DNA from 4 places in the Streptomyces sp. NPDC003032 genome. Region 4 is predicted to be linked to each of the others. Evidence: riboswitches for the same ligand, from Rfam matches in the RefSeq annotation. Region 4 holds a riboswitch; each other region holds the start of a gene.

What was found. A riboswitch is a leader RNA that binds a small molecule or an ion and turns the genes downstream of it on or off. The one in region 4 is predicted to bind cobalamin.
Region 1: another riboswitch for cobalamin. It lies ahead of ACWDZ7_RS05775 (ribonucleoside-diphosphate reductase subunit alpha); the one in region 4 lies ahead of ACWDZ7_RS03445 (energy-coupling factor ABC transporter permease).
Region 2: another riboswitch for cobalamin. It lies ahead of cobN (cobaltochelatase subunit CobN); the one in region 4 lies ahead of ACWDZ7_RS03445 (energy-coupling factor ABC transporter permease).
Region 3: another riboswitch for cobalamin. It lies ahead of metE (5-methyltetrahydropteroyltriglutamate--homocysteine S-methyltransferase); the one in region 4 lies ahead of ACWDZ7_RS03445 (energy-coupling factor ABC transporter permease).

Annotation. Positions count from the first base shown of each region.
Region 1 is NZ_JBSFTT010000003.1:262,069-267,665, forward strand. Features, by position in the region: gene mctP (monocarboxylate uptake permease MctP) at 1-401, shown strand, start outside; gene ACWDZ7_RS05770 (GNAT family N-acetyltransferase) at 477-971, shown strand; cobalamin riboswitch at 1,083-1,205, shown strand; gene ACWDZ7_RS05775 (ribonucleoside-diphosphate reductase subunit alpha) at 1,334-3,763, shown strand; gene ACWDZ7_RS05780 (ribonucleotide-diphosphate reductase subunit beta) at 3,763-4,785, shown strand; gene ACWDZ7_RS05785 (bifunctional albaflavenone monooxygenase/terpene synthase) at 4,937-5,597, opposite strand, start outside.
Region 2 is NZ_JBSFTT010000017.1:61,030-66,626, forward strand. Features, by position in the region: gene cobN (cobaltochelatase subunit CobN) at 1-2,139, opposite strand, end outside; cobalamin riboswitch at 2,180-2,305, opposite strand; gene ACWDZ7_RS23780 (cobalamin biosynthesis protein CobG) at 2,417-3,856, shown strand; gene ACWDZ7_RS23785 (precorrin-8X methylmutase) at 3,868-4,494, shown strand; gene cobJ (precorrin-3B C(17)-methyltransferase) at 4,560-5,597, shown strand, end outside.
Region 3 is NZ_JBSFTT010000008.1:221,806-227,402, reverse strand. Features, by position in the region: gene ACWDZ7_RS14295 (YcaO-like family protein) at 1-740, opposite strand, end outside; gene metE (5-methyltetrahydropteroyltriglutamate--homocysteine S-methyltransferase) at 1,213-3,525, opposite strand; cobalamin riboswitch at 3,693-3,925, opposite strand; gene ACWDZ7_RS14285 (gamma-glutamyltransferase family protein) at 4,414-5,597, shown strand, end outside.
Region 4 is NZ_JBSFTT010000002.1:197,977-203,573, forward strand. Features, by position in the region: gene ACWDZ7_RS03430 (winged helix-turn-helix transcriptional regulator) at 1-124, shown strand, start outside; gene ACWDZ7_RS03435 (hypothetical protein) at 283-1,470, shown strand; gene ACWDZ7_RS03440 (hypothetical protein) at 1,710-2,477, shown strand; cobalamin riboswitch at 2,619-2,802, shown strand; gene ACWDZ7_RS03445 (energy-coupling factor ABC transporter permease) at 2,833-3,537, shown strand; gene ACWDZ7_RS03450 (energy-coupling factor ABC transporter substrate-binding protein) at 3,537-3,935, shown strand; gene cbiQ (cobalt ECF transporter T component CbiQ) at 3,942-4,691, shown strand; gene ACWDZ7_RS03460 (energy-coupling factor ABC transporter ATP-binding protein) at 4,688-5,563, shown strand.

The sequences.
Region 1 (5,597 bases), on a different contig from region 4:
CGATCAACTTCCAGCTGCTCGGCGGCATCTGGATCCTCCAGACGATGCCCGCGCTGGTCGGCGGCCTGTTCACGCGCTGGTTCCACCGCTGGGCGCTGCTCGCGGGCTGGGCGGTCGGCATGGTCTACGGCACCCTGGCCGCGTACGGCGTCGCCTCGCCGACGCAGAAGCACTTCGGCGGCTCCTCCGACACGATCCCGGGCATCGGCGAGATCGGCTACATCGGCCTCACCGCGTTCGTCCTGAACGTCGTCGTCACCGTGGTCCTCACCTTCGTCCTGAAGGCGCTGAAGGCCCCGGACGGCATCGACGAGACCTCCCCCGAGGACTACACCGCGGACGCGGGCGACCCCGGAGTCGTCCAGGAACTGCCGAAGGCTACGGCGGGCGCCGGGCACTGAGCCTCTCCCCGTCACGACGAGGGCCGCCGGAAAACCGGCGGCCCTCTGTCGTACCCGTGTTGCACACTGCGCGGCATGGACATCACGATCAGACACGCACACCCCGAGGAGTACGAGGCGCTCGGCGCCCTCACCGCGCAGGCCTATCTCGACGGCGGGCACCTGGACTTCGGGACCGAGGACCCCTATCTCGCGGTACTGCGCGACGTGGCGGCGCGCGCGGCCGACGCCGACATCCTGGTGGCCGTCGATGACGCGAAGACACTCGGCTGCGTCACCTACGTCCCGTCCGGCGGGCCGATGGCGGACATCGCGCGCGAGAACCAGGCCGAGATACGGATGCTGGCCGTCTCCCCCGAGGCGCGCGGCCGGGGCGCCGGCGAGTCGCTCGTACGGGAGTGCGTGCGGCGCGCCAAGGACGCGGGCCGCACCGGGCTCGTCCTGTCCACGCAGACGTCGATGCACGCCGCCCACCGGCTGTACGAGCGCCTCGGCTTCGTACGGACGCCCGAGCGCGACTGGAGGCCGATCGAGACGGTGCCGCTGCTGACGTACGAGCTGAAGCTCTAGGCGCCCCCTCCAGGCCCCTTCCAGGCCCCCTCCAAGCAACGGCCCCTCCTGCACCGCCCCTGCGAGCCGACACAAGATGTGGGCCTGCTTCAGGGACCCGGCACAAGATGTATGCTCGTGCTCGCTGTCGCCGCAGGGGAATCCGGTGCAAGTCCGGAACTGTCCCGCAACGGTGCATGTGTACGCATTCGGCGTACGCGGAGTCCGAGGACCTGCCGACAGCGCACCCGTGCCGTCCGGCCCGGGTGCCGACCGTCCGGGCCTCGTGGAGTGGGCCGGTGGACGCGGTACGCCGCCCTGTCCGGGTGCGCCCGTGTGCCCTCCCCTCCCCTGGCCCAGAGCCGAGCGAGGGAGTGCCCCACGTGACCATCGCGCCTGCCGAACCCGCGTCAGCGCCGTCGACGCCGACGCCGATGCCGACCACCCAGGGTGCCGAGGGAACCGACGGACCAGGGGCCGCGCTGCTGCGCACCCTGACCGACCTCACCGCCGACCTTCCCGACGCCGACCCCGGCCGGGTCGCCGCCGCCGCGCTGCGGGGCCGGTCCGCGAAGGCCGCCTCCGAGATCACCGCGGAGCTGCGGGAACTGGCGACCGAGGCGGCCGCGGGGCTCATCTCCGAGGACCCGGCGTACTCGAAGCTGGCGGCCCGGCTCCTGTCGATCGGCATCCGCGAGGAGGCGGCGACGCAGGGCGTGCGCTCCTTCACCGACTCCATCGCGGTCGGCCACCGCGAGGGCCTGATCGCCGACCGTACGGCGTCCTTCGTGACGGAGCACGCGGCCCGGCTCGACGCGCTGGTGGACGCCGCGCTCGCCGACGGCGCCGACTTCCGCTTCGGCTACTTCGGCCTGCGCACCCTGCACAGCCGCTATCTGCTGCGCCACCCGATCACCCGGCAGGTCATCGAGACCCCGCAGCACTTCATGCTGCGCGTCGCGAGCGGTCTCGCGGAGGACGGCGGCGAGCGCGCCCTGGACGAGGTCGCGGCGCTGTACCGCCTGATGAGCCGCCTGGACTACCTGCCGTCGTCGCCGACGCTCTTCAACTCCGGCACCCGCCACCCGCAGATGTCCTCCTGCTACCTCCTCGACTCCCCGCTGGACGAGCTGGACTCGATCTACGACCGCTACCACCAGGTCGCGCGGCTCTCCAAGCACGCGGGCGGCATCGGACTCTCGTACTCCCGCATCCGTTCCCGTGGCTCGCTGATCCGTGGCACGAACGGGCACTCCAACGGCATCGTGCCGTTCCTGAAGACCCTGGACGCCTCGGTCGCCGCCGTGAACCAGGGCGGCCGGCGCAAGGGCGCGGCCGCGGTCTACCTGGAGACCTGGCACTCCGACATCGAGGAGTTCCTGGAGCTGCGCGACAACACCGGTGAGGACGCGCGCCGCACGCACAACCTCAACCTCGCGCACTGGATCCCGGACGAGTTCATGCGCCGGGTCGCCGCCGACCAGGACTGGTCGCTGTTCTCCCCGGCCGACGTGCCCGACCTCGTCGACCTGTGGGGCAAGGAGTTCGACGCCGCCTACCGCGGGGCGGAGGCCGCCGGGCTCGCGAAGAAGACCATCCCGGCCCGGGAGCTGTACGGCCGCATGATGCGCACCCTCGCGCAGACCGGCAACGGCTGGATGACGTTCAAGGACGCCGCCAACCGCACCGCCAACCAGACGGCGGAACCCGGCCACACCGTGCACTCCTCCAACCTCTGCACGGAGATCCTGGAGGTCACGGACGACGGCGAGACGGCCGTCTGCAACCTCGGCTCGGTCAACCTCGGCGCGTTCGTGGACGCCGCCGCCGGTGACATCGACTGGGAGCGGCTCGACGAGACCGTCCGTACCGCCGTCACCTTCCTCGACCGCGTCGTCGACATCAACTTCTACCCGACCGAGCAGGCCGGGCGCTCCAACGCCAAGTGGCGCCCGGTGGGCCTCGGCGCGATGGGCCTCCAGGACGTCTTCTTCCAGCTGAGGCTGCCCTTCGACTCCCCCGAGGCGCGCGCCCTGTCCACCCGTATCGCCGAGCGGATCATGCTCGCCGCGTACGAGGCCTCCGCGGACCTCGCCGAGCGGAACGGGCCGCTCCCGGCCTGGGAGAAGACCCGCACCGCGCGCGGCGTCCTGCACCCGGACCACTACGGTGCCGTGCTGACCTGGCCGGAGCGGTGGGCGGCCCTGCGGGCGCGCATCGCCACCACCGGCATGCGCAACTCCCTCCTGCTCGCCATCGCGCCGACCGCCACCATCGCGTCCATCGCGGGCGTCTACGAGTGCATCGAGCCGCAGGTCTCCAACCTCTTCAAGCGTGAGACGCTCAGCGGCGAGTTCCTCCAGGTCAACGCCTACCTGGTGGAGGAGCTGAAGCGGCTCGGCGTCTGGGACGCGCAGACCCGCGAGGCGCTGCGCGAGGCCAGTGGCTCGGTGCAGGGCTTCAGCTGGATCCCCGAGGACGTCCGCGCGCTGTACCGCACGGCGTGGGAGATCCCGCAGCGCGGTCTGATCGACATGGCCGCCGCGCGCACGCCGTTCCTCGACCAGGCGCAGTCCCTGAACCTGTTCCTGGAGACGCCGACCATCGGCAAGCTCTCCTCGATGTACGCCTACGCCTGGCAGCAGGGCCTGAAGACGACGTACTACCTGCGCTCGCGCCCCGCCACCCGCATCGCCCGCGCGGCCGGCTCCGGCGCGACCGCCGCCACCGCCCCCGTACCCGCGCAGGTCACGGCCGAAGACGCCGTCGCCTGCTCCCTGGAAAACCCCGAGTCCTGCGAGGCCTGCCAGTAATGAGCTCCACGACCAACAGTACGAAGAACCTCCTCGACCCGGGCTTCGAGCTGACCCTGCGCCCCATGCGCTACCCGGACTTCTACGAGCGCTACCGGGACGCGATCAAGAACACGTGGACGGTGGAGGAGGTCGACCTCCACTCGGACGTCACCGACCTCGCCAAGCTCACGCCTGGCGAGCAGCACATGATCGGCCGCCTGGTCGCGTTCTTCGCGACCGGTGACTCGATCGTCTCCAACAACCTGGTGCTGACGCTCTACAAGCACATCAACTCCCCCGAGGCGCGGCTGTACCTGAGTCGTCAGCTCTTCGAGGAGGCCGTGCACGTCCAGTTCTATCTGACGCTGCTCGACACGTATCTGCCCGACCCGGAGGACCGCGCGGCGGCCTTCGACGCGGTCGAGGAGATCCCCTCCATCCGCGAGAAGGCGCAGTTCTGCTTCAAGTGGATGGACTCGGTCGAGAAGCTGGAGCGCCTGGAGACCCAGGCCGACCGCCGCCGCTTCCTGCTCAACCTGATCTGCTTCGCCGCGTGCATCGAGGGCCTCTTCTTCTACGGTGCCTTCGCGTACGTCTACTGGTTCCGCAGCCGCGGTCTGCTGCACGGCCTGGCGACCGGCACCAACTGGGTGTTCCGCGACGAGACGATGCACATGAGCTTCGCCTTCGACGTGGTCGACACGGTCCGCAAGGAGGAGCCCGAGCTGTTCGACGACGCGCTTCGGACGCAGGTCACGGACATGCTGAAGGAGGCCGTCGAGGCCGAGCTGCAGTTCGCCCGCGACCTGTGCGGCGACGGTCTGCCGGGCATGAACACCGACTCGATGCGCGAGTACCTCCAGTGCGTCGCCGACCAGCGCCTCCAGCGCCTTGGCTTCGCGCCGGTCTACGGCTCGGCCAACCCGTTCTCGTTCATGGAGCTTCAGGGGGTCCAGGAGCTGACCAACTTCTTCGAGCGGCGCCCTTCGGCGTACCAGGTCGCGGTCGAGGGGTCGGTCTCCTTCGACGACGAGTTCTAGGGACGCCTGCTCCCGGTAGCCGCGCGGGGCGTCCCCCGCCGCGCGCGGCTGCCGGTCGATCCGGCGTGCTGCCGGCGCAGGAGTTGCTGGAGGGCTCGGAGGGGATGACGGACCCCGAACGCCTACCGCCGCACCTTCCGCGGACCGGCCGTCAGCGCCGCTCGGCGCGCAGGACCAGGCGCTTGGGGTGCAGTGTGATGCCCACGCGCGTGCCGGTGTCGGTCTCCGCGACCGGCTCCAGGCGCCACTTGGGCACCACGGTCCCCAGGATCAGGGCCAGTTCGGCCAGACTGAAGTGGTCTCCCGGACACTTCCGATTGCCGACACTGAACGGCATCATCGCGAACTCCGGTACGTCACCGACGCGTTCGGGGCTCCAGCGGTCCGGGTCGAACTCCAGGTGCCGCTCGAAGGAACGCGGGTCGCGCTGCATCGCGTACACGCTGTATACGATGTCCGCGTCCGCCGGAATGCGATAGCCGCCCAGCTCGGTCTCGGCCACGGACCGGCGCGTGAATATCCAGGCGGCCGGCCGTATGCGCATGGCCTCGGTGATGACATTGCGGAGGTGCGGCAGGCTCCCCAGATCGGCGAATGTGATCGCGCGATCCCTGGCCACGGAATTTACTTCTTCAACCAACCGCCTTTCCTGGTCCGGGTGTTCGGTGAGCAGATGGAACGCCCACGCCAGCGTCGACGCGACATTCTCCGCTCCGGCGACGACGAGCGAAACCACGTGGTCGTGGATCTCCTGGTCGGCTATGGGCTCCCCGGATTCGTCCGTGGCCCGCAGCAATTCCGCGAGCAGGTCG
Region 2 (5,597 bases), on a different contig from region 4:
GAGACCGAGGGCTTCGCGCAGGCCGGGCAGGGCGGTCGTGCCGCCCCAGATCTGGCGGGCCCGCAGGATCGCGAGGACGAGGTTGACGCGGTCGGCGCCCGCCGGGGCGGTACCGAGCACGTGCAGTCCGTCGCGGATCTGCATGTCCTTGATCTCGCAGAGCCAGCCGTCGACGTGCAGCAGGAAGTCGTCGAAGCCGTCGTCGTCCGGACGGTCCTCAAGGCCCAGGTCGTGGTCGAGCTTCGCGGCCTGGATGAGCGTCCAGATCTGCGCGCGGATCGCCGGCAGCTTCGCCGGGTCCATGGAGCTGATCTGCGCGTACTCGTCGAGGAGCTGCTCCAGGCGCGCGATGTCGCCGTAGGAGTCGGCGCGGGCCATCGGCGGCACGAGGTGGTCGATGAGGGTGGCGTGCACGCGGCGCTTGGCCTGCGTGCCCTCGCCCGGGTCGTTGACCAGGAACGGGTAGATCAGCGGGAGGTCGCCGAGCGCGGCGTCGGGGCCGCAGGCCGCCGAAAGGCCCGCGTTCTTGCCGGGCAGCCACTCCAGGTTGCCGTGCTTGCCGAGGTGGACCATCGCGTCGGCGCCGAACCCGCCGTCGTCGGCGGACGCGGCGATCCAGCGGTACGCCGCCAAGTAGTGGTGCGACGGCGGCAGATCGGGGTCGTGGTAGATCGCGATGGGGTTCTCGCCGAAGCCGCGCGGCGGCTGGATGAGGATGAGCAGGTTCCCGCGCCGCAGCGCCGCGAGCACGATGTCGCCCTCGGGGTCACCCCCCTGGCCCACGCGCGAGCGGTCCAGGAACATCTCGCCGGGCGGCGGCCCCCAGTGCCGCTCGACCGAGTCGCGCAGCTCCCGCGGCAGCGTCGCGTACCAGCGCTTGTAGGCGGCGGCCGGGATGCGGACGGGATTGGCGGCCAGCTGCTCCTCTGTGAGCCACTCCTGGTCGTGTCCGCCCGCGTCGATCAGCGCGCGGATGAGTTCGTCGCCGTCACCGGAGACGAGCCCCGGAATGTCTTCCGTGGGCCCGAAGTCGTAGCCCTCCCCGATGAGCCTGCGCAGCAGCGCGACGGCGGACGCGGGGGTGTCCAGGCCCACGGCGTTGCCGATCCGCGAGTGCTTGGTCGGGTACGCGGAGAGCACCAGCGCGAGGCGCTTGTCGGCGGCCGGGATGTGCCTCAGACGTGCGTGGCGTACGGCGATCCCGGCGACCCGGGCCGCGCGCTCGGCGTCCGCGACGTACGCGGGGAGCCCGTCCTCGTCGATCTCCTTGAACGAGAACGGCACGGTGATGAGCCGGCCGTCGAACTCCGGCACCGCGATCTGGCTCGCGGCGTCCAGCGGCGAGACGCCCTCGTCGTTCTCCTCCCAGGCCGAACGCGACCCGGTCAGGCAGAGCGCCTGGAGGATCGGCACGTCGAGGCCGGTCAGCGCGCCCGCGTCCCACGACTCGTCGTCGCCGCCCGCGGAGGCCTCGGCGGGCTTGGTGCCACCGGCGGCGAGGACGGTGGTGACGATGGCGTCGGCGGCGCGCAGCTCGTCGATCAGCTCCGGCTCGGGGGCGCGCAGCGAGGCCACGTACAGCGGCATCGGGCGGGCGCCCGCGTCCTCGATGGCGCCGCACAGGGCGTCCACGAAGGCGGTGTTGCCGCTCATGTGGTGGGCGCGGTAGTAGAGCACCGCGATGGTCGGGCCCTCGACCGCGCGAGCGGTGCGCTCCAGCGGACCCCAGGACGGGGCGGGCGCCGGCGGGTCGAAGCCGTGGCCGGTGAGGAGCACGGTGTCGGAGAGGAAGCGGGCGAGCTGCTCCAGGTTCGCGGGGCCGCCGTGCGCGAGATAGGCGTGCGCCTCGGCGGCGATGCCGATCGGCACGGTCGAGGAGGCCATGAGCTGGGCGTCGGGCGCCTGTTCACCGGTGAGTACGACCACCGGCAGGCCGCTGGCGGTGAGCTGGTCCAGGCCGTCCTGCCAGGCGCGGACGCCGCCGAGGAGGCGTACGACGACGAGGTCGGCGCCGTCGAGGAGTGAGGGCAGCTCGGTGAGGTCCAGGCGGGAGGGGTTGGCGAACCGGTAGTCGACCGGACCCCCCGCCGCGCGGGCGCTGAGCAGATCGGTGTCGGAGGTCGACAGCAGCAGAAGCATGCGGGCGCAGGCCTTCCTCGGGGTGTCCGCGCCCCGGGTGGTCGTATGGACGGCAGGAGTTCCTGGCTCACCCCACGTCGGTGGGGCTCACAGTGGCGGGACCGCGCCGGATTCGCACCGGCCTTCCTCCCCAGGGTCCTGGTGGACCCACGCCGTCGCTGGCGTCGGCGGACCTGGCGGCCCGCCGCCTGCATAGTAAGTCCTGCCCACCTCCGGTGGGGCGGCCGCCTGCCGGGATGGCCCGCCTCGGGAGGCGACCCGCCGGATCGGCGTGGGTATGCTCGCCGCCATGCCGCCCATCCGAGCAACTCCCACAAAACAGGGCGAACCCCCCATACGTGGCCGGATGCGCGACCGGGGTGACGCCTGCCCCGGAGCCCTCCGCCTGCACCGCGCCGACGACGGCGCGCTGGCCCGACTCCGCGTACCCGCAGGCGTTTTGACCCCCCGCCAGGCGGCGGCGCTGGCCGACGCGGCGGAGCGCTTCGCGGACGGGAATCTCAGCGTCACCTCACGCGGCAACGTCGAGCTGCGCGGCCTCGGCGACGACTGCGGCGGGGCGCTCGCCGCGCTGCTCCGGGACGCGGGCCTGCTGCCCTCCGCACGCCATGAACGCGTCCGGAACGTGGTGGCCTCCCCGCTGGCAGGACTCGACCGACTCGGCCACGCCGACGTGCAGTTGTGGGCCCGTGAGCTGGACCGGCTCCTGTGCGCCGAGGAGTGGACGACAGCACTTTCCGGCCGCTTCCTGTTCATCCTGGACGACGGGCGCGGGGACGTGGCCGGGCTCGGCGGCGATGTGACCTTGATCGCAGAATCGGGCGGCACGGTGCTGGTGCGCGTCGGGGACGGTGCCCAGCGGCTGCGGGGCCCCGACGCCCCGCGCGCCGCCCTCGCCGCGGCCGGCGCCTTCCTCACCGCGGCCCACGAGGCGGGCAACGGCGCCTGGCGGGTGAGGGAACTGCCCGAGGGGCGGAGCGTGGACTTGGCGGGAGCGCTCGCCAGGGCGGGCGTGCGGGCTGTGCCCGCGCCCCCGGACGCCGCGGAGGCCGTGCTCGCGGCGCCGGGTGCCGTTCAGGCCGCGCCGGATGCCGTGGCGGTCGCGGACGGCTCTCCGGGTGCCTCGCCGAGTGACCCCGCTTCGATCGACGGTTCGGCGGCCCCGCCCGCCTCCGTGTCGCTCGCGCGCAGCGCCCCGCCCGCCCCCGGCGTCGTCGGGCGCGCCGTCGTGGTGAGCGCCCCCCTCGGTCGGGTGAGCGCCGCGCAGTGGCGTGCGCTGCTCCCCGCGCCCGGCGGGGAGATCCGGGTGACCCCCTGGCGCGGCTTCGTCATCCCGGGCTTCGCCGACGAGGCGGCGGCGCGTGAACGTCTGCGCGCGCTGGCCGACGTCGGCTACCTCACCGACCCCGCATCGCCCTGGCTCGGCGTCGGCGCCTGCGCCGGGCGGCCCGGCTGCGGCAAGTCCCTCGCCGACGTCCGCGCCGACGCCGTCCCCGGCGCCGGGGGCCTGCCCGTCCACTGGTCCGGCTGCGAGCGGCGGTGCGGGCATCCGCGCGGCGACTGGGTGGACGTACTCGCCACCGGGGAGGGCCGGTACGAGGTGACGGTGCGCACGGGCGACACGGCGGCGCCCGTGCGCGGCACCACCTTGATCGAGACGGTGACTACAGCACGTACGACGACATCCGTAATCACGACAACAACGGCCACGAGATGAGCGAGAGCACAGTGTTCGACTACGAGAAGGACGGCGCGGCGATCTACCGCGAGTCCTTTGCCACCATCCGCGCGGAGGCGGACCTCGCCGGTCTGCCCGCCGACGTCAGCCAGGTCGCGGTGCGGATGATCCACGCCTGCGGGATGGTCGACCTCGTCCGCGACCTCGCCTTCAGCCCGCGCCTGGTGGCCGACGCCCGCAAGGCGCTGCGCGACGGCGCGCCGATCCTCTGCGACGCGAACATGGTCGCCAGCGGCGTCACGCGCAAGCGGCTCCCCGCCGGCAACGACGTGATCTGCACCCTCGCCGACCCGTCCGTCCCGGACCTCGCGGCGAAGCTCGGCACCACCCGCAGCGCCGCCGCCATGGAGCTGTGGCGCGACCGCCTGGAAGGCTCCGTCGTCGCCATCGGCAACGCCCCCACCGCGCTCTTCCGCCTCCTGGAGATGATCGAGGAGGGCGCCCCGCGCCCGGCCGCCGTCCTCGGCATCCCGGTCGGCTTCGTCGGCGCCGCCGAGTCCAAGGACGCGCTCGCCGCACACCACGCCGGCCTGGAGTACCTGGTCGTACGGGGACGCCGTGGCGGCAGCGCCATGGCCGCGGCCGCGATCAACGCGATCGCTAGCGAGGCGGAGTGAACACCGAGAGCAACGCGCGAGGACGGCTGTACGGAGTCGGGCTCGGGCCCGGCGACCCCTCCCTGATGACCGTGCGCGCCGTCGAGGTCATCGCCGCCGCCGACGTGGTCGCCTACCACTCGGCCCGGCACGGCCGCTCCATCGCCCGCTCGATCGCGGCGAAGCACCTGCGCGGCGACCACATCGAGGAGCCGCTGGTCTACCCCGTCACGACGGAGACCACCGACCACCCCGGCGGCTACCGAGGCGCCCTCGACGACTTCTACGAGGAGGCCGCCGCCCGCCTCGCCGCGCACCTCGACGCCGGCCGCACGGTCGCCGTCCTCGCCGAAGGGGACCCGCTCTTCTACGGCTCCTACCAGCACATGCACAAGCGGCTCGCCCACCGCTACCCGACCGAGGTGATCCCCGGCGTCACCTCGGTGAGCGCCGCCGCCGCCCGCCTCGGCGAACCCCTCGTGGAGGCCGAGGAGGTCCTCACCATCCTGCCGGGCACCCTCCCCGAGGAGGAGCTGGCCGCGCGCCTCGCGGCGACGGACTCGGCGGTCGTCATGAAGCTGGGCCGTACGTTCGGCAAGGTGCGCGGCGCCCTGGAGCGCGCCGGCCGCCTCGACGAGGCGCGGTACGTGGAGCGCGCCACCATGGAGGGCGAGCGCACCGGCCGACTCGCCGACGTCGACCCGGACTCGGTGCCCTACTTCTCGGTGGCGGTGCTGCCGAGCCGGGTGGCGCCGCTGACGGGCGGCCCCGCGCCGGAGCCCGCCCCGGACCGCCGGGGCGAGGTCGTCGTGGTCGGCACCGGCCCGGCCGGCCCGCTCTGGCTCACCCCCGAGACGCGCGGCGCGCTCGCCGCCGCCGACGACCTGGTCGGCTACACCACGTACGTCGACCGCGTACCGCACCGCCCCGGACAGCGGCGCCACGGCTCCGACAACCGTGTGGAGTCCGAACGCGCCGAGTTCGCCCTGGAACTGGCGCGGCGCGGGCGGCGCGTCGCGGTCGTCTCGGGCGGCGACCCCGGTGTCTTCGCGATGGCCACGGCCGTCCTGGAGGCCGCCTCGCAGGACGCGTACGAGGACATCCCGGTCCGGGTGCTCCCGGGC
Region 3 (5,597 bases), on a different contig from region 4:
CGGCAGTCCGGGTCGTCGACGGTGCCGAGGTCGAGCTGGTGCCAGTCGCTCCGGGGCCGGGCGCGCAGGCGGGCCAGGGAGTCCCGTTCGCACAGTTCCGCCAGGGCGTGTGCGGTCGCCTCCGCGATGGTGTTGCCGGAGGCCAGGCCGTTGCTGGTGGTGCGGAACAGCGGGGGCGTCCATTCGGCGCGGTAGGTGTGGTCGAGGCGGATGGCGGGCTCAGGGACCGGAACCGGGGCTCCGGTGAGAAGGCCCTCGCCCGCCAGCCAGGGCAGCGGCAGACCGTCGTGCACCAGCGATCCCTCGGCGAGATCGAGCTGGTTCAGGCGATAGGGCAGGGCAAGTTGGGCTGCGCTGCGGGCTGCTGACGGGGCGGGCAGGTTCTCGGCGTGCCACAGTTCGATGGCCTCCATCGCCGCTGACACGCGAGCGGCGGAGGCGGTCAATCCCTTGCCCTGGGAGACGGAGACGGTCCGCGAGGCGGGGCGTACGGCCTGGAAGACCGGGATGCCGATGTCGTCGAGGCCCGTCACGTCGGCCACTCGGGTCACCCCGTACCGCGGGAGCTGGGGGCGGATGCGCTGCCATGTCTCCTCGGGCGGCACCGCCCGGTGTGTGCCGCGGTGATAGCCCTTGGCCGCCGCGTGGGCGCCGGTTGCCAGCACCGTTCGGTTCCCCTCGTCGGTCCGGATGGCCCGCGCGGACGGCGGGCGGTCGGGTGGGTACGGGGCGGCGCCCATGGGACGGACACTGTCAGGCGGGATCGCCGCCCCGCACCCGGCTCGTCTCGGCAGGGCCGGTCAGGTGTGGTGGGCCACGCTCACCACGGTCTCCTCGTCGGTCTTCTCGACCTCGAAGACCTCAGCCAGTTCCTCGTTCGAGTACTGCATGCCGCACTTCCTTTCCCCCATTCGGAGGTCCCCCATGCGGGGCCCCTCGCTCGTCACTCTGGCTGACGCTTCACATTTCTGCAAGGGTTTAGTTCTTGCAAGGCATGTGCAATAAAGGGGGCTTGAGTGGTGGAAGTTGCGGCGTACGACTGTCGGCGGTCCTTGGGTCGTGGGCGGGGTGGTGCCGGGTGCCGCCACGGCACTACCCCGTGTGCACGGGGCCACTCGGTGAGGCAGTGTGCGCGCTGCGGGCTGCAGCGGTGGGAGCGCAGATCCGCTCCGGCTCGTGCGGGACGGAGCGGACCTGCCTCTCAGAGGCTGGCTACGACAGCTCGTCGCGTACCGTGCGGGCCGCGGCGACCAGGTTCTCCAGTGCGGCCCGGGTCTCCGGCCAGCCGCGGGTCTTCAGGCCGCAGTCGGGGTTGACCCAGAGCCGCTCGGCGGGGATGGCCTTGAGGCCAGTGCGGAGGAGCTCGGCCGCCTCTTCCACGCTGGGCACGCGGGGGGAGTGGATGTCGTACACGCCGGGCCCGGCCTCCCGGGAGTAGCCGTGGGCGGCCAGTTCCCGGGCGACCTGCATGTGGGAGCGGGCGGCCTCCAGGCTGATGACGTCGGCGTCGAGGTCATCGATGGCCTGCACGACGTCGCCGAACTCCGCGTAGCACATGTGGGTGTGGATCTGAGTGTCCGGGCGCACCCCGCTCGTGGTGAGCCGGAACGCCTCGGTCGCCCAGGCCAGATAGTCCGGGCGGTCGGCGGCACGCAGCGGCAGTGTCTCGCGCAGCGCGGGCTCGTCCACCTGGATCACCGAAGTCCCTGCCGCCTCCAAGTCGTTCACCTCGTCGCGTAGGGCGAGGGCGACCTGGCGGGCGGTGTCGGCCAGAGGCTGGTCGTCGCGGACGAAGGACCAGGCGAGCATGGTGACCGGGCCGGTGAGCATGCCTTTGACCGGCCGGTCGGTGAGGGACTGGGCGTATGTCGTCCAGCGCACGGTCATCGGTTCAGGACGGGTGATGTCGCCGGCGAGGATCGGCGGGCGGACGTAACGGGTGCCGTAGGACTGGACCCAGCCGTGGCGGGTGGCGAGGTAGCCGGTGAGCTGCTCGGCGAAGTACTGCACCATGTCGTTGCGTTCGGCTTCGCCGTGCACGAGGACGTCAAGGCCCGTCTTCTCCTGGAAGGAGATCACCTCCTGGATCTCGGCCTTGATGCGCTGTTCGTAGCCGGCCGTGTCGATCCGGCCCGCATGCCGGTCGGCGCGGGCGGTGCGCAGTTCGTTCGTCTGCGGGAAGGAGCCGATGGTGGTGGTCGGCAGCAGGGGCAGGCCGAGGTGAGCGCGCTGGGCGGCGGCCCGTTCGCCGTAGGACTGGGAGCGTCGGGCGTCGGCGTCGGTCACCGTGCTCATGCGGGCGCGGATGGCAGGGTCGCGGGCGATGGGGGAGCTCGCGCGGGAGGCGAGGTCGGCGCGGTTCGCGGCCAGTTCGGCGGCGATCGCGTCCGTCCCCCGGGCAAGGCCGCGGGCCAGGGTGACGATCTCGGCCGTCTTCTGGCGGGCGAAGGCGAGCCAGCGCAGAATCTGCGGCTCGATGTCCCGCTCGGCCGAGGCGTCCAGCGGCACATGGAGGAGGGAGCAGGAAGCGGCCACATCGACCTGCCCCGCCAAGCCGAGCAGGGTGCCGAGGGTGGCGAGTGACGCCGACAGATCGTTGGCCCAGATGTTGCGGCCGTTGACAACGCCGGCCACCAGACGCTTGCCAGGCAGCCCGCCCACCGCGGCCAGCGCGTCCAGGTTGGCGGCGGCGGCCTCGGTGAAGTCCAGGGCGAGGCCGTCGACCGGTGCCTTGGCCAGCACCGGCAAGGCGTCGCCGAGTCGGTCGAAGTAGGAGGCGACCAGCAGCTTCGGCCGGTCGGTCAAGGCGCCGAGGTCACGGTAGGCGCGCGCGGCGGCGTTCAGTTCGGCCGGGGCGCGATCCTGGACCAGAGCGGGCTCGTCGAGCTGTACCCACTCCGCGCCGGCCGCGCGCAGGTCGGCGAGGACCTCGGCGTACACAGGCAGCAGCCGGTCGAGGAGGGTGAGCGGAACGAAGTCGGCAGCCACCCCGGGCGCGGGCTTCGCGAGCAGCAGGTAGGTGACCGGGCCGACCAGGACGGGCCGGGCAGTGAGACCCACTGCCAGGGCTTCCTTCAGCTCGGCGACCTGCTTGCCCGAGTCGGCCGTGAACACCGTGTCCGGGCCCAGCTCTGGGACCAGGTAGTGGTAGTTGGTGTCGAACCACTTGGTCATCTCCAGCGGCGCCACGTCCTGTGTGCCGCGCGCCATGGCGAAGTAGCCGTCCAGGGCGTCGGCTTGGACGGCGGCCCGGTGGCGGGCGGGGATCGCGCCGACCATGACGGTGGTGTCCAGAACATGGTCGTAGTACGAGAAGTCGCCGGTCGGAGCCTCGTGGATGCCGGCCTCGGCCAGCTCCTGCCAGTTGGTGCGGCGCAGTTCGGCGGCTGTGGCGCGGAGGGTGTCGGCGGTGATGCGGCCCTTCCAGTAGCCCTCGATCGCCTTCTTCAGTTCCCGGTTTCCGCCCTGGCGGGGGTAGCCGTACACGGTGGCCCGTGCTGCCGCGGCTGCAGGCTTGGTGGTCACGGAGATCTCCTTCGCGAGATGAATCCCTGAGATCCCGGCGACGGGACGAGAGCGCGAAGGGTGACGCACCGGACGGAGACCGACTGCGCGCGCGTACGGCGCGGTCGTCCGCCCGGTATGTACGCCGACCCGCCCACGAGGTCACCGGAATATCCGTGTGCGAATGCTTCGCGCACGGGCAACGGGCAGGTCTTCGGACTCACGGGCATGTCCCGTCGTACGAAACCGTCGTACGACACTCCTACTGGCCGTCGCTTCCCAGACCCTGTTCACCGGGTCCAGTGCGTATGACGGCGGTCGTTCCCGCTCACCGCTGCGGGGCAGTCCCGGATTCCCACCGGGTTCCCTCTTACGACGCCCCGCCTGGCGGACGGGGCGAACCAGCTGCGCGGGCCAGCCTACGGGGTGGCTCGCGGGAGGCAGCGCTACGTCCATTATCCGGATAGTGAGCCGGGGCACCCGAGGCCGGGGACGCCACGGGGCGGGAAGCGCCGCACTCTCGCTTCCCGCACTCCCCCTGTGACGCCGTCCAGGCCCCTTACCCGGTTGGCGGTGCGGGCTCCTCAGCCCGCGTCGCACCAGGCCCTGAGCCCTGGTCGTAGAGGACGTTGACCACCGGCGCGGGGTCGAAGGGGGCGAAACCGCGGCAATGGCAAGCAGCCCCGAAGGACGGGTTCCATGTGCTGAGGCACACGTACGCATCCCTCGTACTGGAGGCAGGAGAGTCGGTCGTAACCCTCGCAAATGGCTGGGCGGGGGCGATCGATAGCCTACTGGGGGAGCGGACCGGGGAGAGCTCCGGCCCGGACTCCCCAGATTCTCCCCAAGACCGATCCTGAGCGCCCATCGGTTTGGCCGATACGCGGAAACATCGAGGTCAGAGCCCGTATGTTCACCACCCGCCCCACGCTCCAGGGCACCTTCGGCATGGTGTCGTCCACCCACTGGCTCGCCTCCCAGTCCGCGATGGCCGTACTGGAGGACGGAGGCAACGCCTTCGACGCCGCGGTCGCCGCGGGGTTCGTCCTGCACGTGGTCGAGCCCCATCTCAACGGGCCCGCCGGTGAGGTCCCGATCATCCTCGCCCCCGCGGGCGGCGACGTGCGCGTGCTCTGCGGCCAGGGGCCCGCGCCCGCCGGTGCCACCGTGGCCCACTACCGTTCCCTCGGGCTCGAACTGGTGCCCGGCACCGGCCCGCTCGCCGCCGCCGTGCCCGGCGCCTTCGACGCGTGGATGCTGCTGCTGCGGGACCACGGCACGAAGTCGCTCGCCGACGTCCTCAAGTACGCCATCGGGTACGCGGAGGACGGGCACGCGCCCGTCGAGCGCGTCGGTGAGACCGTGGAGACGGTCCGGGAACTCTTCGAGAAGGAGTGGCCGTCGTCCGCCGACGTCTATCTCCGTGGAGGCCCTGCCGGAGGTGAACCGCCCCGCACCGGTGAGCTGTTCCGCAATCCGGCGCTTGCGGCGACGTGGAGGCGGCTCATAGCGGAGGCAGAGGCAGGGGCGGGAGTGGAGGGTTCTGCGCGGGCGGGGTCACGGGCCGCTGTGATCGATGCCGCGCGCGAGGTGTGGCGTGCCGGCTTCATAGCCGAGGCGCTCGTGCGGCAGGCCGGGCGGCCCACCATGGACACGAGCGGCGAGCGCCACGTCGGAACCCTCTCGGCGGAGGATCTGCGGGGCTGGTCCGCGTCCTACGAGGACCCGGTCACGTACGACTGGAACGGCTGGACCCTGTGCAAGGCCGGGGCCTGGAGCCAGGGCCCCGCCTTCCTGCAGCAGCTCGCGCTGTTGCCCCGGGATGTCGCGGAGCTTCCGGAGTACGGGTCCGAGGAGTACGTGCATCTCCTGGTCGAGGGCTGCAAGCTCGCCATGGCGGATCGGGAGGCCTGGTACGGGGACGCGGGTGCTGGGGACACCGGTGCCGGGGGCGCGGACGGTGTGCCGGTCCGGGAACTGCTCTCGGAGGAGTACAACGCGCTGCGGCGCGAGCTGATCACGGACAAGGCCTCGTACGAGCTGCGGCCCGGCTCGCCCGGCGGGCGGAGGCCGCGGCTCTCCGCGCATGCGCT
Region 4 (5,597 bases):
GGAGTTGGTCGACCGCCGGCAGGGACAGCGCCTGCGCGCACTGGAAGTGCTGTCCGAGGACGGACGGCGGCTGAACCCCGACGACACCGCCGTCCACAAGGTCTCTCACGGAGCTCGAGGATGAAGCGGGAGCGCGCCTGACGTACCGGAGCCCGTCCCGCGCAAGGGATTCCGGGCGCCGCCGCGGAGGCCCATGATGTGGGTCAGGCGAACGGGGGTCTCGTCATGGGTTTTCGCGTCGGCTCAGGAGCCGTTCGGATTCCGGTCTGGGCATTCGCCGTCGTGGGATTCGTCCTTGTGGTGGGACTGTTCGTCGGCGTACGAGGGCTCGCGTCGCCCGAGGGCGGGGCGCGGGGAGGCGGAGGCGGCAACTCCGTGAACGGCGGATCGGGCACCGACGGCGGCGGTACGGGCACCACGGGCGCGGGCGGGAACGGAGGGTCCGGCTCGGACGGCGGAGGCGGCACGACGGGCGGTACGTGGCAGACGGGCGGGTCCGACGGCGACGGGAACGGAAGCGGGGACGGGGGCAAGGACGGCGACGGCGACGGCGACAAGAGCGGGAACGGAAGCGGGAACGGGAACGGTGGCGGGCAGCCGCCCGGCTGGCTCCCGTGGGGTCCCAAGTCGCCCAACACGGACACCGAACCGGAGCCGGACAGCGTGTACGACGATCTCCAGACGGGCAAGTGCCACGAACCGTACGAGATTGCCACCGACCCCGCCGAACAGACGGGCGGCGGGAGTCCGGGCTCCTGGAAGGTGATCGAGGGGCTGGCCGGAATCTGCAAGGCCGCGCGGGGCGAGTCGGACGGAATGGACATCGCGACGAAGGCCGACGCCTGGCTCCGCGCCTCGAACTACCGTCCCGGCGGCGCCGGACAACTGTGCAAGGACGGGGACGCCCTCGGCGTCCTGCGACGCTTCGTCGCGTACTACCGACAGCATCCCCGCGAACGCGTGGCGCTGCGTGCCGCCCCGTCGGGTAGCAGGGCCTGTGAGAGCCACCTCGCCGTCACGGACGGCCGCGTAGAGCCCGGCGGGACGATCAGCCTCCACGGAACCTGGCCCGACTCGCCGGCCACCGTGGAACTGCGCGCGGCGGAGCTGACGGAACCGGTCGTCCTGGAGCCCATCGGCGACCCGGAGGACCCCAGCAAGTGCTGCAAGGACGCGGGATTCGCCGTCGACCTGCCGGGCGGGGACGGCTTCGGCGGACGCCGCCCGACGTCGGTCGACGTGACGCTGGTGACGAGAAGCGGGGCCCGGCTCGTCAAGGAGGCGGCGTTCACCATCGACTGGACCGGCATCGCCCCCTCGCCCCCGCCCGGCCCGTCGGGCCCGAGCCCCTCGATATCCGGCCGCACGTCGTCCCCCGGGTCATCACCCGTCCCGTCGCTCCTGTCCGTCCCGTCCCTCCCGTCCCTCCCGTTCATGGCATCCATGACGTCCAACGCGACCTCCCGATGAGCGGCCCCCCACCCCCACAACGGCTCCCTGCCCCGGACCCAGACTCCGGGGAACCCGTACCCGGGAGCCCAGACCCCGGCCTCGCCCCGCGACCCGCCCCCGCGCCCAGCCCTGATCCACCACCCCCACCACAGCCCTCATCCCCTCCCACGCCCGGCACGCCCGGCACGCCCGGCACCACCGCCGCCCCCGGCGCCCACGTCGGCTGGGTCGAGATCATCGGAGCCGTCGGTTCTCTCGTGACGCTCCTCACCGCCGTCCTCTTCTACTTCGGCTGGGCGAGCACCGACGCCGAGACCAGGGCCCTCGGGCTGCGCGACACCGTCTTCCACCTCTCCACCAGCGACTATCTACTGCGGAGCGTCGGCGCACTGTACGTTCCGGCCTGGCTCGCGGCCGGCGCCGCCCTCGGCGCGCTCGGGCTGCACCGCTGGGCGGTGAGCGAACCGGAACGGCTCGCCCGCGCCGTGCGCGTGCTGCGGTTCAGCTGGACGGTGCCACTCATCCTCGTACCGCTGTATCCGCTCAGCCCATGGCTGTTCGACCTGCTGCTGCCGCTCACCGCGATCGGCGGCTTCGCGCTCAACGCGTACGCCCGCACCCGCGAACGCCGCGACCTGCGGCTGTGGGGGCTCACCCTCTTCGTCTGCGTCCTGTCGCTGTTCTGGGCCGTGTCGGCCTACGCGCAGATCGCGGGCCGGGGCCGGGCGGAGCTGACGGAACGCACCGTCCGCAGCGACTTCCCCGCCGTCGCCGTCCTCAGTGAGAAGGACCTGATGATCCGCGGCGGCGGCAGCTGCTTCCGCCGTGTCACGGAGAAGGGCAGCAAGTACGCGTACGAGTACGCCGGGCTGCGCCTGTTCCACGTCTCCGGAGACCGCGTCTTCCTCGTCCCCCGCGACTGGACGCCCGGCGACGGCACCCTCTACGTCCTCAAGGAGGGCGAGGGCCAGCGCGTCGACCTGCTCAGCGGACCCGGCCGCCGGGAACGGGAGTGCCGGGGGTAGCCCGGCCGGCCGTTGCCGCGACCGAAGGTCCAGGCGTACGCGCGGCCGGCGTACGCGACGCAGGCGTACGCGACCCAGGCGCGCCCCGTACGCACCTCTACGGCACTCCACGTGCAGGTTGTCAGTTCGATCGGTCGCAGATTACTGTCACCACGCCTTGGTGAACGGGAAATCCGGTGTGATGCCGGTGCGGCCCTCGCCACTGTGATCGGGAAGTCCGGCTCCAGCCCTCGCGGCAGCCACTGGGTGCGCATGCACCCGGGAAGGCGGAGTCCGGTCGGTACGACCCGTCAGCCAGGAGACCGGCCAAGGCGCGTTGTCCATCCACGAGGTGCTGGAGAGGGTCTGCTGAACCATGCACATAGCCGAGGGTTTCCTCCCACCGGCGCACGCGATCGCCTGGGGCGTAGCGTCCGCGCCGTTCGTCGTCCACGGAGTCCGCTCCCTGACCCGTGAAGTCAAGGAACACCCGGAGAGCACGCTGCTCCTCGGCGCGTCCGGAGCCTTCACTTTTGTTCTTTCCGCCTTGAAGATCCCCTCCGTGACGGGCAGTTGCTCGCACCCGACGGGAACCGGGCTCGGCGCCATCCTGTTCCGGCCGCCGATCATGGCGGTGCTCGGCACCATCACGCTGCTCTTCCAGGCCCTGCTGCTCGCCCACGGCGGGCTCACCACGCTCGGCGCCAACGTGTTCTCCATGGCGATCGTCGGGCCCTGGGCCGGCTACGCCGTCTACCGGCTCCTCAAGCGGTACGACGTGCCGCTCATGGTCGCCGTGTTCTTCGGGGCCTTCGTCGCGGACCTCTCCACGTACTGCGTCACCAGCGTCCAGCTGGCGCTGGCGTTCCCCGATCCGAGCAGCGGGTTCATCGGCGCGCTTGGCAAGTTCGGCGGCATCTTCGCCGTCACGCAGATCCCTCTGGCGGTCAGCGAGGGACTGCTCACCGTCGTGGTGATGCGGCTGCTCGTGCAGTCCAGCAAGGGCGAGCTCACGCGGCTCGGCGTACTGCTGCGGGGCAAGAAGGCGGGCACGGAGACCGAGACGAGGGCCAGCGCCTGATGAGCCGGAACGCGAAGATCAACACCCTGCTGCTCGTCATCGTGGCCGCACTCGCGGTGCTGCCCCTGGCGCTCGGCCTCGGCGACCACAAGGAAGAGCCGTTCACCGGCGCCGACGCCCAGGCCGAGTCGGCGATCACCGAGATCGAGCCGGACTACAAGCCCTGGTTCTCCCCGCTGTACGAACCCCCGTCCGGGGAGGTCGAATCGGCGCTCTTCGCCTTGCAGGCGGCCCTCGGCGCGGGCGTCCTCGCGTACTACTTCGGGCTGCGCAAGGGACGCCGCCAAGGCGCGGCACAAGCGCGAGCCCATGACGACGCCGCCCACGCGGAGCCGGAGACCCGCGCGGAGCAGCGTGCCGACGCGCAGGGCACGCGGCCCGAGGCCGGGCAGGTCTGACCCGGCGTGCTGCCCATCGACGCGGCGGCGCACAGCAGTCGCTGGCGCCGCCGCCACCCCGTCGACAAGGCCGTACTCGGGCTCGGCCTCACCGTCCTCGCCATCTCCCTGCCACCCTGGCCGGGCGCCGCCCTCGTACTGATCGCCGCGCTCGCGGTGCTGCTCGGCGCGGCGGGCGTGCCGCCCCGCAAGCTGTGGCGCGCCTACCGCGTACCGCTCGGCTTCTGCGTCACCGGCGCCCTGACCCTGCTCGTCCAGGTCGGCGGGCCCGACGGGTTCGTCACGCTCGCCGACAGTGGTCCGGCGCGTGCGGGCGGTCTGCTGCTGCGGACCTCGGCGGCCTCGCTGGGGGTGCTCCTCTTCGCCTTCACCACGCCGATGTCGGACCTGCTGCCGCGCCTGGTGAAGGCCGGGGTGCCCGCGCCGGTCGTGGACGTGGCGCTCGTGACGTACCGGATGAGTTTCCTCCTCCTGGACTCCATGAGCCGGATCCGGCAGGCGCAGGCCGCTCGGCTCGGCCACACCACCCGGGCCGCCGCCTGGCGCTCCCTCGGCGGTCTCGGCGCCACGGCGTTCGTACGGGCCTTCGACCGGGCGAGCCGTCTGCAGGCCGGGCTCGCCGGACGCGGCTACGACGGCACCCTGCGGGTGCTCGTGCCCGAAGCCCGGATCTCACGGCGCTTCGTGGCCGCGAGCGTGGTCCTTCTCGTGGCCCTGGCGGCCCTCACCCTCGTACTGGAAAGGTTCCTTCCATGAGCGAGCCGAGCGCTCCTCGCGAGCCGGGCGACTCCTTGGTCGCTCTACGCGGCGTCTCCTACGCGTACGAGGACGGGCCCACCGTGCTCAGCGGCCTGGACTTCGATGTCGCCGAAGGGCGCGCCCTCGCCCTGCTGGGGCGCAACGGCAGCGGCAAGACCACGCTCATGCGGCTGCTCAGCGGCGGACTGCGTCCGGGCTCCGGCGTGTTGACGGTCGGGGGCACCCCCGTGACGTACGACCGCAAGGGCCTGACGCGGCTGCGCACCACGGTCCAGTTGGTCGTCCAGGACCCGGACGACCAGCTCTTCGCCGCCTCGGTCGAACAGGACGTGTCCTTCGGCCCGCTGAACCTGGGACTGCCCGACGCCGAGGTCAGGACGAGGGTGGCCGAGGCGCTCGCCGCGCTCGACATCACCGCCCTGTCCGACCGCCCCACCCACCTGCTCTCCTACGGCCAGCGCAAGCGAACCGCCATCGCCGGTGCCGTGGCGATGCGCCCCCGGGTGCTGATCCTCGACGAGCCGACGGCGGGCCTCGACCCCGACGGCCAAGAACGTCTCCTCACCACCCTCCAGCGGCTGCGGGACGCCGGGACGACCGTGGTCATGGCCACCCACGACGTGGACCTGGCCCTGCGCTGGGCCGACGACGCGGCACTGCTCACCCCCACGGGCGTGCGCAGCGGACCGGTCGCGGAGATGCTCGCCCACAGAGAGCTCCTGTCCCTGGCCGGGCTCCACCTGCCGTGGGGGATCGCCGTCCGCGAACTGCTTCTCTGCCAGGGCCTGTTGCCCGCCATGGACGAGGGGCCGCGCACTCCGGACGAGTTGGCGCGGCTGGTCACAGGCGGCTGTGCGGGGCTGGCGTAGGCAGTTCCACAGTGATACGGAGGCCGCCGGCGGA